DNA from 3 places in the Arthrobacter sp. KNU-44 genome. Region 1 is predicted to be linked to each of the others. Evidence: riboswitches for the same ligand, from Rfam matches in the RefSeq annotation. Region 1 holds a riboswitch; each other region holds the start of a gene.
What was found. A riboswitch is a leader RNA that binds a small molecule or an ion and turns the genes downstream of it on or off. The one in region 1 is predicted to bind glycine.
Positions count from the first base shown of each region.

Region 2: linked by a shared signal. The riboswitch ahead of gcvP (aminomethyl-transferring glycine dehydrogenase) and the one ahead of lipA (lipoyl synthase) in region 1 are both predicted to bind glycine.
Region 3: linked by a shared signal. The riboswitch ahead of gcvP (aminomethyl-transferring glycine dehydrogenase) and the one ahead of lipA (lipoyl synthase) in region 1 are both predicted to bind glycine.

Region 1 is NZ_JBPXNG010000002.1:2,620,442-2,626,379, reverse strand. Features, by position in the region: gene trmB (tRNA (guanosine(46)-N7)-methyltransferase TrmB) at 1-481, shown strand, start outside; gene ACSVHC_RS13285 (hypothetical protein) at 498-977, opposite strand; gene ACSVHC_RS13280 (hypothetical protein) at 1,082-2,047, opposite strand; glycine riboswitch at 2,181-2,279, shown strand; glycine riboswitch at 2,281-2,384, shown strand; gene lipA (lipoyl synthase) at 2,434-3,459, shown strand; gene ACSVHC_RS13270 (methylenetetrahydrofolate reductase) at 3,476-4,288, shown strand; gene ACSVHC_RS13265 (anti-sigma factor family protein) at 4,324-5,040, opposite strand; gene ACSVHC_RS13260 (sigma-70 family RNA polymerase sigma factor) at 5,037-5,537, opposite strand; gene ACSVHC_RS13255 (COG4315 family predicted lipoprotein) at 5,692-5,938, shown strand, end outside.
Region 2 is NZ_JBPXNG010000002.1:2,288,332-2,294,269, reverse strand. Features, by position in the region: gene gcvT (glycine cleavage system aminomethyltransferase GcvT) at 4-1,134, opposite strand; gene gcvP (aminomethyl-transferring glycine dehydrogenase) at 1,148-4,018, opposite strand; glycine riboswitch at 4,070-4,169, opposite strand; glycine riboswitch at 4,170-4,270, opposite strand; glycine riboswitch at 4,466-4,563, shown strand; glycine riboswitch at 4,565-4,673, shown strand; gene cycA (D-serine/D-alanine/glycine transporter) at 4,725-5,938, shown strand, end outside.
Region 3 is NZ_JBPXNG010000002.1:1,235,598-1,241,535, reverse strand. Features, by position in the region: gene ACSVHC_RS06490 (MFS transporter) at 1-1,235, opposite strand, end outside; gene ACSVHC_RS06485 (TetR/AcrR family transcriptional regulator) at 1,318-1,866, shown strand; glycine riboswitch at 2,114-2,211, shown strand; glycine riboswitch at 2,213-2,320, shown strand; gene gcvP (aminomethyl-transferring glycine dehydrogenase) at 2,373-5,255, shown strand; gene gcvT (glycine cleavage system aminomethyltransferase GcvT) at 5,269-5,938, shown strand, end outside.

The DNA of each region.
Region 1 (5,938 bases):
GGCCACCATGCTCCCCGCGGGCTCGGTCAGCGAGCTCTGGGTCTTCTTCCCGGACCCGTGGCACAAATCCCGGCACCACAAACGCCGCCTTATCCAGCCCGCGTTCGCCGAACTCGCTGCGCGGTCCCTCGGGAAGGGTGGCCTGTGGCGGATCGCCACAGATTGGTCCAACTACGCCATCCACGTCCGCGAGGTCCTTGCAGGCTCTACCGAGTTTGAGAACGTGCACGACGGCGAGCGGACCGGCGCAGACAGCCCCCTCACCCAAGTGTGGGAATCCGGCGTCGAATCCATGGTGGGCGGGGCCCCCGTCAAGGAAGGCCGCGCACCGGTCAGCACCGAGCACACCGGCCCCAACGAGGGAGTGGATCACATGGGCGGATGGGCTCCGCGCTTCGATGGCCGCATCCGCACGAGTTTCGAAAACAAGGCCCACGAGGCCGGACGCATGATCTTCGACCTTAGCTATCGCAGGATCTAACCAGGGGTGGAAGCGGTTATTTCGGGAAGAGCTCCGCGTTGATCGAGGCGGACGCCACGATCCCCTCGAGTGTTGCCTGTGCCGTATTCCAGCTCGACGAAGGCGCCTCCAGCGTCATCAAATAGGCCTCGTGGGGAGCAACCGTGATTGCCATGATCTCGACGGTTTCGCCGTCGCTGGGGGTGGCCGCCGTCATGAAACGCAGCACCGGGACCTGTTCGTACGGGCCGAAGGTCTGCTGGGTGGCCGTCGGCGCGAACAGCGCGCCCGTGTCGAGGTTGGCGATCAGCTTGTCGGCCGTGGGCGCCGCCGTGTTCGGCACCGCGGTCAGCCTCGGCCCGGCCGGGGTCTGGGCAGTCAGGTCCGCTTCCGTCCCGGCCAGCACGATCCCGCCGAGGGTGGGCAGTACCCGGTTCGCCCACCCCGCCGGCGGGGTCAGGGTGAGCCCTGCGCTTTGCGGCGGCCCTGATCTCGTTACCTGGGAAGAGGGAGGCATCACCTGAGAAGAATTGGGGGAACTAGGCCGGGGCCCCTGGCAGGCCGCGAGGGCCACTGACGTTGCTGTGAAAGCGACGAGGACGACGAGGATCCGGCACGGAGTCACGACGCCGCCCCCTTGGTGACCGCGAAGTCCCGTCCCAGGAGGTAGAGCAGCAGGCGACGGCCCGCCAACAGCGCTGATGCACGTGCAGCAGCATCCGGACCGGTAACCCCGTTGTAAGCCATGCGCAGGATGATGGGCATGCATGCCCGGACGCCCGGGAACCTGGGCCTCCCATCCGAGCCGTCCGACGACGCCAGCAGACCGGCTTGGAAGACCAGGGCATTGGCGACGTCGTCGTTCTTCGAGAAGAGCCCCCTGAAGGCGCCTTCAATCGCTTGGGCGCCGCTGGTATTCAGACCTTCCGTAGCGGGCACGCTAGTGTGCCCGGTGCTCTCCAGGGCTTGGAGGATGGCCGCTTCCGCCGCGGCCTCATTCGAGTCGGTCGAGGCGGGCGAGCTGGTCGACGTGGGCGAGCCGGTTGGCGTCGCCGCGCTGGTGGGCGTCACCGAGCCGGTGGGCGTCGCGGTGGCTCCGGCACAGGCCTTGGTCGGGCCACCGGTAGCGGTCCATGTGGCGTGGCTGGAGGGATTGGCAACGTCGTGGGTCGTCCCGGTCAGCGTCCCGGCCGAGATGGTGGCCTCGTACTCGCCTTCGAGGGTGGAGCCGTTGGCGCGCTGGGCGTTCCACACCACGATCACGTCGACGTGGTCGCCGGTAACGTTTCCGGTGAAGGTCCCGCTGAGGCTGGTGTCGCCGGCAGTGCCGCTCACCTGGTTGCCGTTCTGTTGGAAGGTGAACGTTAAGGTCCGGGAGCCGCCCTGGACCGTCGTCCAAGTACCGCTGATGTCCCAGCAGGGCGTGGCCGCAAGAACCGGGGAAGCGGTACTGATGCCGCAAAACAAGACTGCCAGCACCGACAGGGCGGCGAGGACCTTCGGTGCGGCTCGACCCGAATTGTGCATCGAAATGCGGAGGGGAGCTGTTGAGGTTCCTGCCATGGCGTCGACCTTTTCGACGGTCATCCGGCAAGGATGTCGGATTCCTTGGCGCCAAGGTACATCAGCCAACGTCAGGAATCAATGACTCAGCTCTTTGCGTGCCGCACAGGCACCGGATACCATGTGAGACGTGTCACCGAAAGGTGGCACGCGCTTATGATCTGCGGCGGGAGAGCCCTGCCGGTACGTTTCAGCAGGCGCCGTAGGAGCAAATCCTCCCCAGGAATCTCTCAGGCCCATGTACCGCCGCGGCAAGGCAACTCTGGAAAGCAGCCCGGGCAACCGGACTCACCGACGGTGCAAGCGTCCAGCCGCGAGGCGGCAACGCGGAAACTCTCAGGTCCAATACAGAGCGGGGAGGAACCGAATCATCGTGGTGCGTCCGCGCCACCTGAATTATGGAGTTCCTCATGACCCTGGCACCTGAAGGCCGTAAGCTGCTGCGCGTTGAACAGCGCAACAAAGCCGTCCCGGTCGAACGCAAACCCGAGTGGATCAAGGCCAAGGTCCAGATGGGCCCGGAATTCGTGGGCCTGAAGAACCTCGTGAAAAAAGAAGGCCTGCACACCGTCTGCGAGGAAGCCGGCTGCCCGAACATCTTCGAGTGCTGGGAAGACAAGGAAGCGACCTTCCTGATCGGCGGCTCCGAATGCACCCGCCGCTGCGACTTCTGCCAGATCGACACCGGCAAACCCTCCCCCGTGGACATGTTCGAACCCACCAAGGTCGCCCGCTCCGTCCAGGCCATGGCCCTGCGCTACGCCACCGTCACCGGCGTCGCCCGCGACGACCTGGAAGACGAAGGCGTCTGGCTCTACGCCGAAACCGTCCGCAAGATCCACGAACTGAACCCCGGCACCGGCGTCGAACTGCTCATCCCCGACTTCTCCGGCAAACCCGAACACATCCAAGCGATCTGCGACTCCGCCCCCGAGGTCTTCGCGCACAACGTCGAAACCGTGCCCCGGATCTTCAAACGCATCCGCCCCGCGTTCCGCTACGACCGCTCCCTGGACGTCATCACCCAGGGCCGGGCCGCCGGCATGGTCACCAAATCCAACCTGATCCTGGGCATGGGCGAAACCCGCGAAGAGATCTCCGAAGTCATGACCGACCTGCACGCCGCAGGGTGCGACCTGATCACCATCACCCAGTACCTGCGCCCCTCCGAACGGCACCTGCCCGTGGACCGCTGGGTCAAACCCCAGGAATTCGTCGACCTCGCCACCGAAGCCGAGGAAATCGGCTTCCTCGGCGTCATGTCCGGCCCCCTGGTCCGCTCCTCCTACCGCGCCGGACGCCTCTGGGCCACCGCGATGCGCAAGAAAGGCCGCGAAATCCCTGCCCACCTCGCCCACATCGCCGAAGGCATCCAGGACTCCGGCACCACCCGCCAGGAAGCCCGCACCCTCCTCGCACACCACGCGACGGCCTGATCGGCAAGGAGCCAGCATGTTCCCCACCCGGATTGAAATCATTCCCTCAGACGGAATCGTTGAGAAAGTCCAGGCCGCAGTGCCGCTTTCCACAACGCTCACAGTCACCTGCTTGCCCCATCACGGCATCGCGCGGACCATGGAGGCTTCCGTCAAGCTCAGCCTCCTGGGCTACAACGTGATTCCGCACGTCTCGGCGCGCGGGCTGGAGCACAGGGCGCAGCTTTCCGGCATCCTCCGGGACTGCGGGGCCGTCGGGATCACGGAGGTCTTCGCCATCGGTGGAGACGGACCTCTTGGTGCCGGCCCCTACCGATCGAGCCTTCCCCTCTTGGCGGACATCGCCGAGTACACCGGTGGCACCATCACAGCGGGCATCGCCGGTTACCCCGAGGGGCATCCTTCCGTGAGCGGGCTGGACTTGCTGGACGCACTGTTGGCCAAACAACACCTGGCGACGCACGTTGTCACGCAGATGTGCTTCTCCACCCCGACGATCCTCGACTACTCAGCACTCCTGCGCCGGGAAGGCGTCGAGCTTCCCGTATGGGCTGGGATTGCCGGGGCAGTTCCCCGGACCAAACTGCTGGCCCTGGCAACCCAGATCGGCGTCGGGACATCCCTGAAGTTCCTCAGCAATAAAGGAACCCTCGCCCGCAAGCTTCTCGGCGGAGACAAGTACTCACCGCAAGGCCTGGTTTCCGAACTCACTGCGCACCCGGACGGCGTCGCGGGAATACATCTCTACAGTTTCAACCGACTGGACATGCCCACCTGGGAGCGAAACGACCTGCCCGATCCTGAAGCCAGCGAACCTGCGTCCGCCTGACCGCTCACCGCTGACCACCTAGGTCCTGGGGACCCCTAGCTCCCCGGGACCGAAATCACGGCGACGGTCTTCTGGTTGTCATCGCGCAGTTCCACGCCCGAAATCCCGGCAAGCTGGACCGGCGTCGCGCCCGTGACCTTGATGTGGCCGCTGGACGTCGCGGTCCAACCGCAGGCCATTTCTTCCGTGCCGTCGCGACCCTTGACCCACAGGTACATCGTGCCTTGCGGCGGCATGCTGCGGCCTTCCAGTTGCAGCTCGGTTCCCCACGCCTTCCTGACGAGCCCCACAGTGAGCTGCAGGCCGTTGTCCGTCTGCACCGAGTAGCTGGCGTCAGGTTTAGGTGGCTGGTTCAACACCGGCCCGGCCAGTATGCCCAAGCCAAGGCAAGCGGCGGCCACGGCACCCACCAGAGCCGCCCACCGGCGTCGCGATTTCCGTCGCCGTGCTGCCATTTTCAAGAGAATCGGCTGCGGGAGCCTTTCCGAAAAAGCCCCCATTAGTGAGCGAGCGTCGGAAGCAGCGGGCGGAACTGCAGCGGAGGGCTCGACGGCGGGCCGCCCGGCGGCGAGCGCGACGGCGTCGGGCACGGGGACGGCGTCGAGGAGGGCCGGAAGGCTCTCCAGCTCCCCCAGCTCGAGCCGGCAATCAGCGCAGCGTGCCAAGTGCTCCTCGAAAACCCGGGCCTCGGCAGGTTCGAGGCCGCCGAGCAAGTAGGCGCCCAGCAATTGGTGAAGTCCGGTTTCGTTCACCGCTGCACCCCCATTTCATCGAGAATCGTGCGAAGCGCCCTGACGGCGTAGAAGGCCCGGGATTTCACCGTGCCGCTGGGGATGTTGAGCCTCAGCGCGGCCTCGTTCACCGTGAAACGTTCGTAATGCAGGGCTACCAGAACCTCCCGGTGTTCGGTGCTGAGCCGCAGGAGCGCCTCCTCCATGAGGACCCGGTTGAGGAGCTCGTCCACCCGCTCGGTGGCCTCCTCCGGGTCCGCCATGTCGCGTTCGGCAGCCTCTGCCGGGCGCCGCTGGGCCTTGCGGTAGTTGTCGATGATGACATTGCGGGCAGTGCGGAACAAATAGCTGCGCAGGCTGCCGGTGATCTGCGGGGCGTGTTGCCACACGCGAAGGATGGTTTCCTGCACCACGTCCTCAGCCAAGTGCGCATCCGGCGTGCAGCTCAGAACGAAGCGGCGCAGCGCTGTGCCGTGGTCGCGATAAATCGCGGCCACCACATCCTCGTCGAGCGGCATCGGCGCCTCCTTGGTGCTCGGCTTCCCCTTCTCCTGCGATACGACGTGCCCGCCACGAAAAAGGTTCAAGCCCCCTGAACCATTCTTCACCTGGCGGCGTCGTACGGGTTAGCTTCCGGCACGTCCACGGCCGGTGCAAGCGAAGGAGCAAACCATGAAGAAGCAACTCGGCACCGGGCTCGGCATTCTTGCTCTGGCCATCGCCCTCACTGGCTGTGGAGGAAGCCCCGGCTCGTCTTCCACGTCCTCGAGCGCCACCAGCCCCAGTTCCGCGGCGTCGGCGAGTTCAAGCGCTCCGGCGTCGAGCACTCCTGCTGGAGCGGCGGAACTGAAGACGGCGTCGTCGAGCGTCGGCGAGAGAGTGGTTGCTGCGAACGGCAAGAGCGTCTACTTCTTCGCGA
Region 2 (5,938 bases), 330 kb from region 1:
GGCCTACTTAACCCGCTTATAGAACGGCAGTGCGACAACCTCGAACGGTTCAGCCTTGCCGCGCAGGTCTACGTCCAGGGCCGTGCCTGGCTCGGCGTGTTCGACGTCGACATAGGCCAACGCCACGGGGTAGCCGAGGGTGGGGCTGGGCTGGCCGGAGGTGACTTCGCCGACCACTACGCCGTCCTTGAGGACCGGGTAGTGGCTGCGGCCGGCGCGGCGGCCCAGGCCCTTGAGGCCAACCAGCTTGCGGCCGCTGGTGGATCCGGCGCCCTCAGCCTTCAGGGCTTCGAGGGCGGCGCGGCCTACGAAGTCGCTTTCCTTGGCGAGCGAGACGACCGGGCCCAGGCCCGCCGAGAAGGGGTTGCCTTCGCGGGAGAGCTCGTTGCCGTAGAGCGGCATGCCGGCTTCGAGACGCAGGGAGTCACGCGAGGCCAGGCCGGCGGGGATCAGCTCGCCGTCTTGGGCAACTGCCGCGATTGCTTGCCACAGGGCGGCGGCATCGTTGTCCACGAAGATTTCGAAGCCGTCCTCACCGGTGTAACCGGTGCGGGCGAGGAGCAGTTCCGTGATGCTCCCGGCAAAGGTGAAGGGCACCTCGACGGCGGCGTAGTACTTCAGCTCGGTGACCAGGGCGTGCTGTTCCGCCGGGACCAAACGCAGGAGGATTTCTTCCGCCTTGGGACCCTGGACGGCGATCAGCGAGGTCGCTGCGGAGGCGTCCTCGACGACGACGTCGAAGTTGGCAGCCCGCTGCGCCAGTGCCTCGGCAACAACCTTGGCGTTGCCGGCGTTTGGAACCACCAGGAACTTGGAATCGCCACGGCGGTAGGTGATGAGGTCGTCGATGATGCCGCCGTCTTCCTGGCAGATCAGCGAGTACTTGGCCTTGCCGATCGACATGGCGGAGATCTTGCCCACCAAGGCGTAGTCCAGGAAAGCGGCCGCGTCCGGGCCGCTGACCCAGACTTCGCCCATGTGGGAAAGGTCGAACAGGCCTGCGGACTGGCGGACGGCGTGGTGCTCGGCCAGTTCGGAGGAGTACTTCAGGGGCATCTGCCAGCCACCGAAATCGGTGAAGGAAGCGCCGAGCTTCTTGTGCTCTTCGTAGAGCGCAGTGTAGTTCTCAGTCATCGTGAGGAGTCCTTTAGTTCTCGAAGGCTTCGATCGGAGGGCAGGAGCAGACCAGGTTGCGGTCGCCTGCGGCGCCGTCGATGCGGCCGACGGGCGGGAAGTACTTGTCCTGCTTGAGGTGGACAGGGAAGACGGCCTGCTCGCGGGAGTACTCACGGTTCCAGTCCGAGGAGACGACGGCGGCCGCGGTGTGCGGTGCGTGGCGCAGCGGGCTGTTCTCCACCGTGAAGTCGCCGTTCGCGACCTGGTCGATTTCCTTGCGGATGGTGATCATGGCTTCGATGAATCGGTCGATCTCCCCGAGGTCCTCGGATTCGGTGGGCTCCACCATGAGGGTGCCCGCCACCGGGAACGCCAGGGTGGGAGCGTGGAAACCGTAGTCGATGAGGCGCTTGGCCACGTCCTCAGCAGTAACGCCGGTGCGAGCCGTCAGTTCGCGCAGGTCCAGGATGCACTCGTGGGCCACGAGCCCGCCTTCACCGGTGTAGAGAACGGGGAAGTACTCGTTGAGGCGCGAGGCGATGTAGTTCGCGGCAAGCAGCGCGGACTTGGTGGCCTCGGTCAGGCCTTCGCCGCCCATGAGCTTCACGTAGGCCCAGGAAATCGGCAGGACGCCGGCGGAGCCGTAACGCGAGGCGGAGATGGCCACGCCAGTCCCTGGCAAAGAAGCGCCGTCTTCGTGTGCTGCCTTGTTCGCATCGCCGGGCATGAAGGGTGCAAGGTGCGCCTTGGCCGCGACCGGGCCAACACCGGGTCCGCCGCCGCCGTGCGGGATGCAGAAGGTCTTGTGCAGGTTCAGGTGGGACACGTCGCCCCCGAACTTGCCCGGCTGGGCCAGGCCCACGAGCGCGTTGAGGTTGGCGCCGTCCACGTACACCTGGCCGCCGGCCGCGTGCACCGAGTCGCAGATTTCGCGGACGTCGGCGTCGTACACGCCGTGCGTGGACGGATAAGTGATCATGATGCAAGACAAAGCACGGCCGGTGGCGTCGATCTTGGCCTGCAGGTCCGCGTGGTCGATGGTGCCGTCGGCCGCGGTGGCCACCACGACCACTTTCATGCCGGCCAGCACTGCCGAGGCGGCGTTGGTGCCGTGGGCGGACGCCGGGATGAGGCAGACGTTGCGCTGGGCCTCGCCGCGGGAGTGGTGGTAGCCGCGGATGGCCAGCAGGCCCGCGAGTTCGCCCTGGGAACCGGCGTTGGGCTGGATGGAGACCTGGTCGTACCCGGTGATCTCCGTCAGGTCAGCTTCCAGATCTTCGATCAGTTCGCGCCAGCCCTCGGTCTGGGAATCCGGGGCGAAGGGGTGGATCGAGGCGAATTCCGGCCAGGAGATGGCTTCCATCTCGGCGGTGGCGTTCAGCTTCATGGTGCACGAACCCAGCGGGATCATGGTGCGGTCCAGCGCCAGGTCGCGGTCCGACAGCTTGCGGATGTAGCGCAGCAGCTGGGTTTCGGAACGGTGCGTGTTGAACACCGGGTGCTGCAGGAAATCAGAACTGCGGACCACGGCCTCCGGCAACTCGAAGCCGGAAGCGGTCTTCAAGGGACCGGCGCCAAAGGCGACGGCCACTGCGGACAGCACTTCCGACGTCGTGGTTTCGTCAACGGAGACGCCCACAGTGTCGGCGTCGATGATCCGCAGATTGATGCCCCGCGCTTCGGCGGCGGCGATGACCTTCCCGGCCTTGCCGGGGACGCGGACGGTGACGGTGTCGAAGAAGGAATCGGAGACGAGTTCGCGGCCGGCGACTTTGAGCGCGGTGGCGAGCGTGCGGGCGTGGTTGTGGGCCGTCTCGGCGATCGCCTTCAGGCCATCGGGGCCGTGGTAGACGGCGTACATCGAGGACACGATGGCCAACAGGGCCTGCGCGGTGCAGATGTTGGACGTCGCCTTCTCGCGGCGGATGTGCTGCTCGCGGGTCTGGAGGGCGAGGCGGTAGGCGGGAGTGCCGGCGTCGTCCTTGGAAACGCCCACCAAGCGGCCCGGCATCGAGCGCTCGAGGCCCTTCTGGACAGCCATGTACGCGGCGTGCGGGCCGCCGAAGAACAGCGGTACGCCAAAGCGCTGAGTGGAGCCGACGGCGATGTCAGCACCCTGCTCACCCGGAGGCGTGATCAGCGTGAGCGCGAGGAGGTCCGCCGCCACGGTGACGAGGGCGCCGCGTTCCTTGGCGGCGGCAATCACGGCGGAGTGGTCGAACACCCGGCCGGAAACGCCCGGCTGCTGCAGCACGATGCCGTTGATGTCGCCGTCGGGCAGGCCCTGGGACAGGTCAGCGATCTCCACCTCGAAGCCCAGCGCCTCGGCGCGGCCCTTCACGATGGCGATGGTCTGCGGGAGGCATTCGGCGTCGAGGACGGTCTTGCCCGCAGAGGCGGACTTGTTGGCCCTCCGCATGAGCAATACGGCCTCGGCGACGGCGGTGGCTTCGTCCAGCAGGGACGCGTTGGCCACCGGCAATGCCGTGAGGTCCTGGACCATGGTCTGGAAGTTCAGCAGGGCTTCGAGGCGGCCCTGGGAGATTTCCGGCTGGTAGGGCGTGTAGGCCGTGTACCAGGCCGGGGATTCGAGGATGTTGCGGCGGATCACCGGCGGAGTGACGGTGTCGTAATAGCCCTGGCCGATCATCTGCACGGCCGTCTTGTTCTTGGCCGCCAGCTTGCGAAGTTCAGCCAGGACTTCCACCTCGCTGAGGGCGTCGGTGCCGTGCTTGGACAGCCTAAGTGCAACATCCTGGCGGATGGAATCGGGGACAGCGACATCCACCAGGCCGTCAACGGAGTCGTAGCCGACAGCTTTGAGCATGATGCCAACATCGATTTGCCGTCGTGCGCCGATGTGTCGGTCTGCGAAAGCGGTGGGGGTTGATTGAACAGTCAAAAGGAACTCCAAGGTAGGGCCGACCGCAATGGCACGGCTTCGGTTTGGGTTCCTCCCCGCTCTGTATCGGACCTGAGAGATTCCGCAGGCTTGGTTGCCTGCTTGCACCGTCGGTGAGCCGGACCGAAGCCTGGCTGCTTTCCAGAGTTGCCTCGCCGCAGCGGTACGGGGGCCTGAGAGATTCCTGGGGAGGATTTGCTCCTACGGCGCCTGCCCGGTTGATGACTGGGAGGACTCTCCCGCCACGGTTCGAAAGGCATATTCAGATTTGGGGTGATTCGGCTCACACCATACACACAATGTCAACGCAGGGGCAACATCAGGTATCGGAAATAGCCGTCGGCAGAGGATCATCAATCGAGGAGATCACGAAGCATAGCCGGAGTTGACATTCCTTGGTGACCTATCCCACACTGAGTCGGGCATCACCCAAACTGAATACGCTGATGATCTGCGGCGGGAGAGTCCTGCCGGTACATTCTGCAGTCGCCGTAGGAGCAAATCCTCCCCAGGAAACTCTCAGGCCCCCGTACCGCCGCGGCAAGGCAACTCTGGAAAGCAGCCCGGGAACTCCGGGCTCACCGACGGTGCAAAGCGGAACCATGCGAAAGCACGGGGCCGCGGAATCTCTCAGGTCCAATACAGAGCGGGGAGGAACCCCGAATCATCGTGGCACGCTAATGCCACTTGAACGATGGAGTTCCTCATGACGATTCATCACCCGCCCGCCATAGCTAGTGAAACACCCCATCTTGATCGGCAGCTCAGCAACCGGCACATCCAGCTGATTGCGATCGGCGGCGCCATCGGCACAGGCCTCTTCATGGGTTCCGGAAAGACCATCTCCGCGGCCGGCCCGTCCGTGATCTTCGTGTACATGATCATCGGCTTCATGCTGTTCTTCGTCATGCGCGCCATGGGCGAACTGCTGCTGTCCAACCTGCACTACAAATCCTTCAGCGACTTTGCCGCAGACCTTCTGGGTCCGTGGGCAGGTTTCTTCACCGGCTGGACCTACTGGTTCTGCTGGGTGATCACCGGCATCGCGGACGTCATTGCCATTGCGGGCTACTCAAAGGAGCTCTGGCCGAGCCTCCCGCTGTGGATCCCGGGCCTGGCCACTATCGCGATCCTGCTGCTGCTGAACCTGACCACGGTGAAGGCCTTCGGCGAGACAGAATTCTGGTTCGCCCTCATCAAAATCATCGCGATTGCAGCACTGATCGTTGTAGGGCTGTTCATGATCTTCAGCGGGTTCCAGTCCGAGGCCGGACCGGCAAGCCTCACCAACCTCTGGAGCCACGGCGGCTTCTTCCCCCACGAATTCATGGGCTTCGTGGCCGGCTTCCAGATCGCGGTCTTCGCATTCGTGGGCATTGAGCTAGTGGGCACCACTGCGGCAGAGGCCAAGGACCCGGAGAAGAACCTGCCCAGAGCGATCAACTCCATCCCGGTGCGAGTGCTCCTGTTCTACGTGGGCGCCCTCATCATCCTGATGTCCGTCACTCCTTGGACCCAGTTCGCCGCCGGCCACAGCCCATTCATCGCCATGTTCTCCCTGGCTGGGCTCGGCGCAGCCGCCACCGTGGTCAACCTGGTGGTGCTGAGCTCGGCCATGTCCTCGGCCAACTCCGGCATCTACTCGACCTCGCGCATGGTGTACGGCCTAGCCCAGGAGGGCGACGCCCCGGCCCTTTTCAGCGGCCTGTCCCGGCGGAAGGTTCCCCGCAACGCCCTGTTCCTCTCCTGCGTGCTGCTGCTCTCCGGCGTCGTCCTGATGTACGCGGGACAGGACGTCGGCAAGGCCTTTGACATGGTCACCACCGTGTCGGCCGTCTGCTTCGTCTTCGTCTGGTCCATCATCCTGGCCAGCTACATCGCATTCCGTCGTCGTCGCCCGCAGCTGCACATCGCGTCCAC
Region 3 (5,938 bases), 1.4 Mb from region 1:
CCCGTTTCGGAGATCGCCGATGCAGCGCCCGCCTTGTCGGCAGGAACCGCGCCGAGGATCAGGTCGTTGGAGATGGTCTCCGCCGAGCCAACCCCGATGGCCAGCAGTAGGAGTGCCGTCAAAAGGTACCCCGGACCCTGGCTGTGGTTGCCCAGGGCGGCCACGAGGTATCCAACTGCGCTCAGCGCCAAGCCCGATGCCACCACCAGGCCCGGGCGGATCCGCTTGACCAGCGGAACCACCACCAGGCCCGCCACGATGGTGGCCAGCAGCGCCGGAACCATCGAGATCCCCGCCTGCATGGGGGATTGGCCTTCCACGAGCTGCAAATGCTGCGCGAAGAAGTAAATGAAGCCGGTCATTGAGAACAGGGACAAGACGTTGGCCGTGATGGCCGTGCTGAAGACCTTGTTCCGGAAAAGCCGTACGTCCAACATGGGCGATGCCAAAGAGCCCTGCCTCCGGACGAAGACGATTCCCATGGCCAGGCCGAACGCCATGAAGGCCGCGGGTCCAGGGCCAAAACCGTGTACGGCGGCCTCTTTGATGCCATAAACCACGGGGGCCATGGTCAGGATGGACAGCACAACGCTGGGAACGTCCGGCTTGCCCGGGTTGCGATCCTTGGACTCGGGAATGAGGGAGGGGCCAAAGGCGAGCAGGGGCAGCAACAATGGCACCGCAACCAGGAACACGGCACCCCACCAGAAGTGCTCCACGAGCCAACCGCCGAAGATCGGCCCGAGGGCTGCGCCGCCGGAGAATCCTGCGGCCCACACTGCCACGGCGAGCCGGCGGCGGTTCGGGTCCGGGAAGATGTTGCGGATCAAGGACAGCGTGGACGGCATGAGCATGGCTCCGAAGATGCCCATACTGGCGCGTCCGGCGATGAGCCATTTAGCCGACGGCGCGAAGGCGGTGGCCGCGGAAACGGCGGCGAAGCCCGTGCTGCCGATCAACAGCAAGCGGCGACGGCCGATCCGGTCTCCCAGGTTTCCCATGGACACCAATAGGGCTGCAAGCACCAGCGGGTAGGCGTCGACGACCCACAGCAGCTGCACGCCCCCTACTTCCAAGGACCGGGCGATTTGCGGCAGGGCGAATGTCAGCGCCGTATTGTCCACAGCCACCAGCAGCACGGGGAACATCAGGAGTGCCAGGGCAGCCCAATCGCGCCACGGGGCGGATTGGATCGAAGGGGTGCGGGGGTGCTGGGTTGTGGACGGCGTGAACATGGAGATAACTGTACCGTCTGGACGGTATAGTTTCAATCTGACTCATCGAACTGCCGCATCGAACTAAGGGATGATGGACACCATGCCGCGAAAACCTATTGCCCGGGACGCTGTCCTGGATGCCTTTGAAGCCCTCCTGATCGAGGTGGGGGAGCGGGCTGCGACCCTGGACGCCGTCGCCAAGCGCGCAGGCGTCTCCAAGGGCGGCCTGCTCTACCATTTCCCCAACAAGGAAGCCATGATCAGCTCCTTGCTCGAACGCATGGACGGGCTGGCTGCTCTGGATATCGAGGCAATGAAGGCAGCCCCCGAAGGTGCGGCCGCGTTCTTCATCAAGTCTTCCCTGTGGGCGGATACTCCGTTGGACCGGGTGTTCGTGGCCGCCACGCGGCTCGCGGAAGTAGCCCATGAAGAAACCCGCAGGCGTTTCGCCGGGATCCAGCAACAATGGCTCGATGTGCTCGCCGAGGAAGTGGGGCCCGAGATGGCCAAAGCGGTCCGGTACATGGGCGATGGACTTTACTTCAACGCAATGCTTGAAGGCGGCGCCGGTGATACGGAAGTCAAGGCCAGCGCGAGGAGCGCCGACGTCGGTGCGCTGCTGGCCGCCGTCGAACGCCTCCGTGACTGAGGGTGCGGCCCAACTGTCCCCACCGCCACCCTCGCCTCGCAAGCTCGGCCAGGGAACCCTGGCGGCGTGGGCCCCCGCAGTTGTTGTCGTTTAGAGGCTCCAAAACGACATCTAGTGCGAGTTAGTTGGGGAAGTCGGGCGGGGGCGGTGACCACATTTGCGGACGCGGGCAGTCCGTAGGACAATTGGGAGTTGTGGCAGCCGTCACCGGCAACCACGATCTCATTCACATAACTGAATACGCCTTTGATCTGCGGCGGGAGAGTCCTGCAGGCATGTGATGCAGGCGCCGTAGGAGCAAATCCTCCCCAGGAATCTCTCAGGCCCACGCACCGCCGCGGCAAGGCAACTCTGGAAAGCAGCGCGCTGACGCGCGCTCACCGACGGTGCAAGCGGAACAGTGCCACAAGCACGGTTTCGCGGAAACTCTCAGGTCCAATACAGAGCGGGGAGGAACCCGATTAGCTGTGGCGCACCCTGCGCCGCCTTATTTATGGAGTTCCTTCGTGACGGTTAGTTCAACCTCCACTACGTTCGTTGACCGGCATATCGGCACCCGCCGCCAAGCCGACATTGACATCATGCTCAAGTCTGTTGGCTACGACAGTGTCGATTCGCTCGTAGACACCGCGGTTCCCAATGACATCCGCCAGGACGTCGCGCTGACGCTCCAGAACGCCCTCAGCGAGGTGGAAGTCCTGGCTGAACTTCGCAAGCTGGCGGCCAAGAACAAGACGGCCGTGCAGATGATCGGCCAGGGCTACTACGACACCGTCACTCCGCCGGTGATCCGCCGCAACATCCTCGAATCCCCGGCCTGGTACACGGCCTACACGCCGTACCAGCCGGAAATTTCCCAGGGCCGCCTCGAAGCCCTGCTGAACTTCCAGACCATGGTCCAGGACCTCGTGGGCCTGCCTATCGCCAACGCCTCACTGCTGGATGAAGCCACCGCGGTTGCCGAAGCAGTCCTCATGATGCGCCGCGCCAACAAGAACAAGACGGCCCATGACGGCAAGACCGTCCTCGACGCCGACTGTCTCCCGCAGACCATCGCCATCGTGAAGGGCCGCGCCGAGGCGCTCGGCTTTGAGGTGGAGATCGCGGACCTGTCCCAGGGCCTGCCCGACGGCGACATCAACGGCATCGTGCTGCAGCAGCCGGGCGTTTCCGGCCGGGTGTTCGACCACTCCGCCGTGATTGCCGCCGCCAAGGAACGCGGCGCCCTCGTCACCGTCGCCGCGGACCTCCTCGCCCTCACCCTGATCACGCCTCCGGGTGAGCAGGGTGCCGACATCGCCGTCGGCTCCACCCAGCGCTTTGGCGTTCCGCTGTTCTTTGGCGGCCCGCACGCCGCGTACATGGCTGTCCAGAAGGGCCTCGAGCGCTCGATGCCGGGCCGCTTGGTGGGCGTTTCCAAGGACGACGCCGGCACTCCCGCCTACCGCCTCGCCCTGCAGACCCGCGAGCAGCACATCCGCCGCGAGAAGGCGACGTCCAACATCTGCACCGCGCAGGCCCTGTTGGCCATCGTGTCCTCGATGTACGCCGTGTACCACGGCCCCGATGGCCTGAAGGCGATCGCCGAGACGGCCCACAACCACGCCCGCACCCTGGCAGCGTCCTTGAAGGCCGCGGGCCTTGAGGTCCTGCACCGCAGCTTCTTCGACACCGTCACCGTCCGCGTCCCGGGCAAGGCTGCGGGGATCGTTTCTGCCGCCGAGGCCAAGGGCATCAACCTGCGCGGCATCGACGCGGACACTGTCGGCGTCTCCGTCGATGAGACCACAACAAAGGAAATCGTCGGCGGCGTCCTTGATGCTTTTGGTGTCGTCGCCGCCTTCGGCGCGACGGTGTCCGGTGACGGCGAGGGCTTCGCGCTGGAGGCCGCTGTCGAGCGAACTTCGGACTACCTGCAGCACCCGGTGTTCAACACGCACCGTTCTGAAACCCAGCTGCTGCGCTATATCCGCAAGCTGTCGGACCGCGACCTGGCGCTGGACCGCACCATGATCCCGCTGGGTTCGTGCACCATGAAGCTGAACGCCACCGCCGAGATGGAAGCCATCTCCTGGCCGGAATTCGCCTCGATCCACCCCTTCGCCCCGGATTCCCAGACCGAGGGCTGGCGCGAACTGATCGAGGATCTGGAAGCTGACCTGACGGAGATCACCGGTTACGACCAGGTCTCCATCCAGCCCAATGCCGGTTCCCAGGGCGAACTCGCGGGCCTGCTGGCCATCCGCGGCTACCACCACTCCCGCGGCGAGGCCCAGCGCAACGTCTGCCTCATCCCGGCGTCCGCCCACGGCACCAACGCCGCCTCGGCAGTGCTGGCCGGCATGAAAGTGGTCGTGGTGGCCACCGCGGCCGACGGCACGATCGACCACGCGGACCTGCAGGCCAAGATCGACGCCACCGGCCGTGCTTTGTCTTGCATCATGATCACTTATCCGTCCACGCACGGCGTGTACGACGCCGACGTCCGCGAAATCTGCGACTCGGTGCACGCGGCCGGCGGCCAGGTGTACGTGGACGGCGCCAACCTCAACGCGCTCGTGGGCCTGGCCCAGCCGGGCAAGTTCGGCGGCGACGTGTCCCACCTGAACCTGCACAAGACCTTCTGCATCCCGCACGGCGGCGGCGGACCCGGCGTTGGCCCGGTCGCGGCCAAGGCGCACCTTGCACCCTTCATGCCCGGCGACGCCAACAAGGCAGCACACGAAGACGGCGCTTCTTTGCCAGGGACTGGCGTGGCCATCTCCGCCTCGCGTTACGGCTCCGCCGGCGTCCTGCCGATTTCCTGGGCCTACGTGAAGCTCATGGGCGGCGAAGGCCTGACCGAGGCCACCAAGTCCGCGCTGCTTGCCGCGAACTACATCGCCTCGCGCCTCAACGAGTACTTCCCCGTTCTCTACACCGGTGAAGGCGGGCTCGTGGCCCACGAGTGCATCCTGGACCTGCGCGAACTGACGGCTCGCACCGGCGTTACTGCTGAGGACGTGGCCAAGCGCCTCATCGACTACGGTTTCCACGCTCCCACCCTGGCGTTCCCGGTGGCGGGCACCCTCATGGTGGAGCCCACCGAATCCGAGGACCTCGGGGAGATCGACCGATTCATCGAAGCCATGATCACCATCCGCAAGGAAATCGACCAGGTCGCGAACGGCGACTTCACGGTGGAGAACAGCCCGCTGCGCCACGCACCGCACACCGCGGCCGCCGTCGTCTCCTCGGACTGGAACCGTGAGTACTCCCGCGAGCAGGCCGTCTTCCCTGTCCACCTCAAGCAGGACAAGTACTTCCCGCCCGTCGGCCGCATCGACGGCGCCGCAGGCGACCGCAACCTGGTCTGCTCCTGCCCTCCGATCGAAGCCTTCGAGAACTAAAGGACTCCTCACGATGACTGAGAACTACACTGCGCTCTACGAAGAGCACAAGAAGCTCGGCGCTTCCTTCACCGATTTCGGTGGCTGGCAGATGCCCCTGAAGTACTCCTCCGAACTGGCCGAGCACCACGCCGTCCGCCAGTCCGCAGGCCTGTTCGACCTTTCCCACATGGGCGAAGTCTGGGTCAGCGGCCCGGACGCGGCCGCTTTCCTGGACTACGCCTTGGTGGGCAAGATCTCCGCCATGTCGATCGGCAAGGCCAAGTACTCGCTGATCTGCCAGGAAGACGGCGGCATCATCGACGACCTCATCACCTACCGCCGTGGCGATTCCAAGTTCCTGGTGGTTCCAAACGCCGGCAACGCCAAGGTTGTTGCCGAGGCACTGGCGCAGCGGGCTGCCAACTTCGACGTCGTCGTCGAGGACGCCTCCGCAGCGACCTCGCTGATCGCCGTCCAGGGTCCCAAGGCGGAAGAAATCCTCCTGCGTTTGGTCCCGGCGGAACAGCACGCCCTGGTCACCGAGCTGAAGTACTACGCCGCCGTCGAGGTGCCCTTCACCTTTGCCGGGAGCATCACGGAACTGCTCCTCGCCCGCACCGGTTACACCGGTGAGGACGGCTTCGAAATCTTCGTGGACAACGATGCCGCCGCCGCCCGGTGGCAAGCAATCGCGGCAGTTG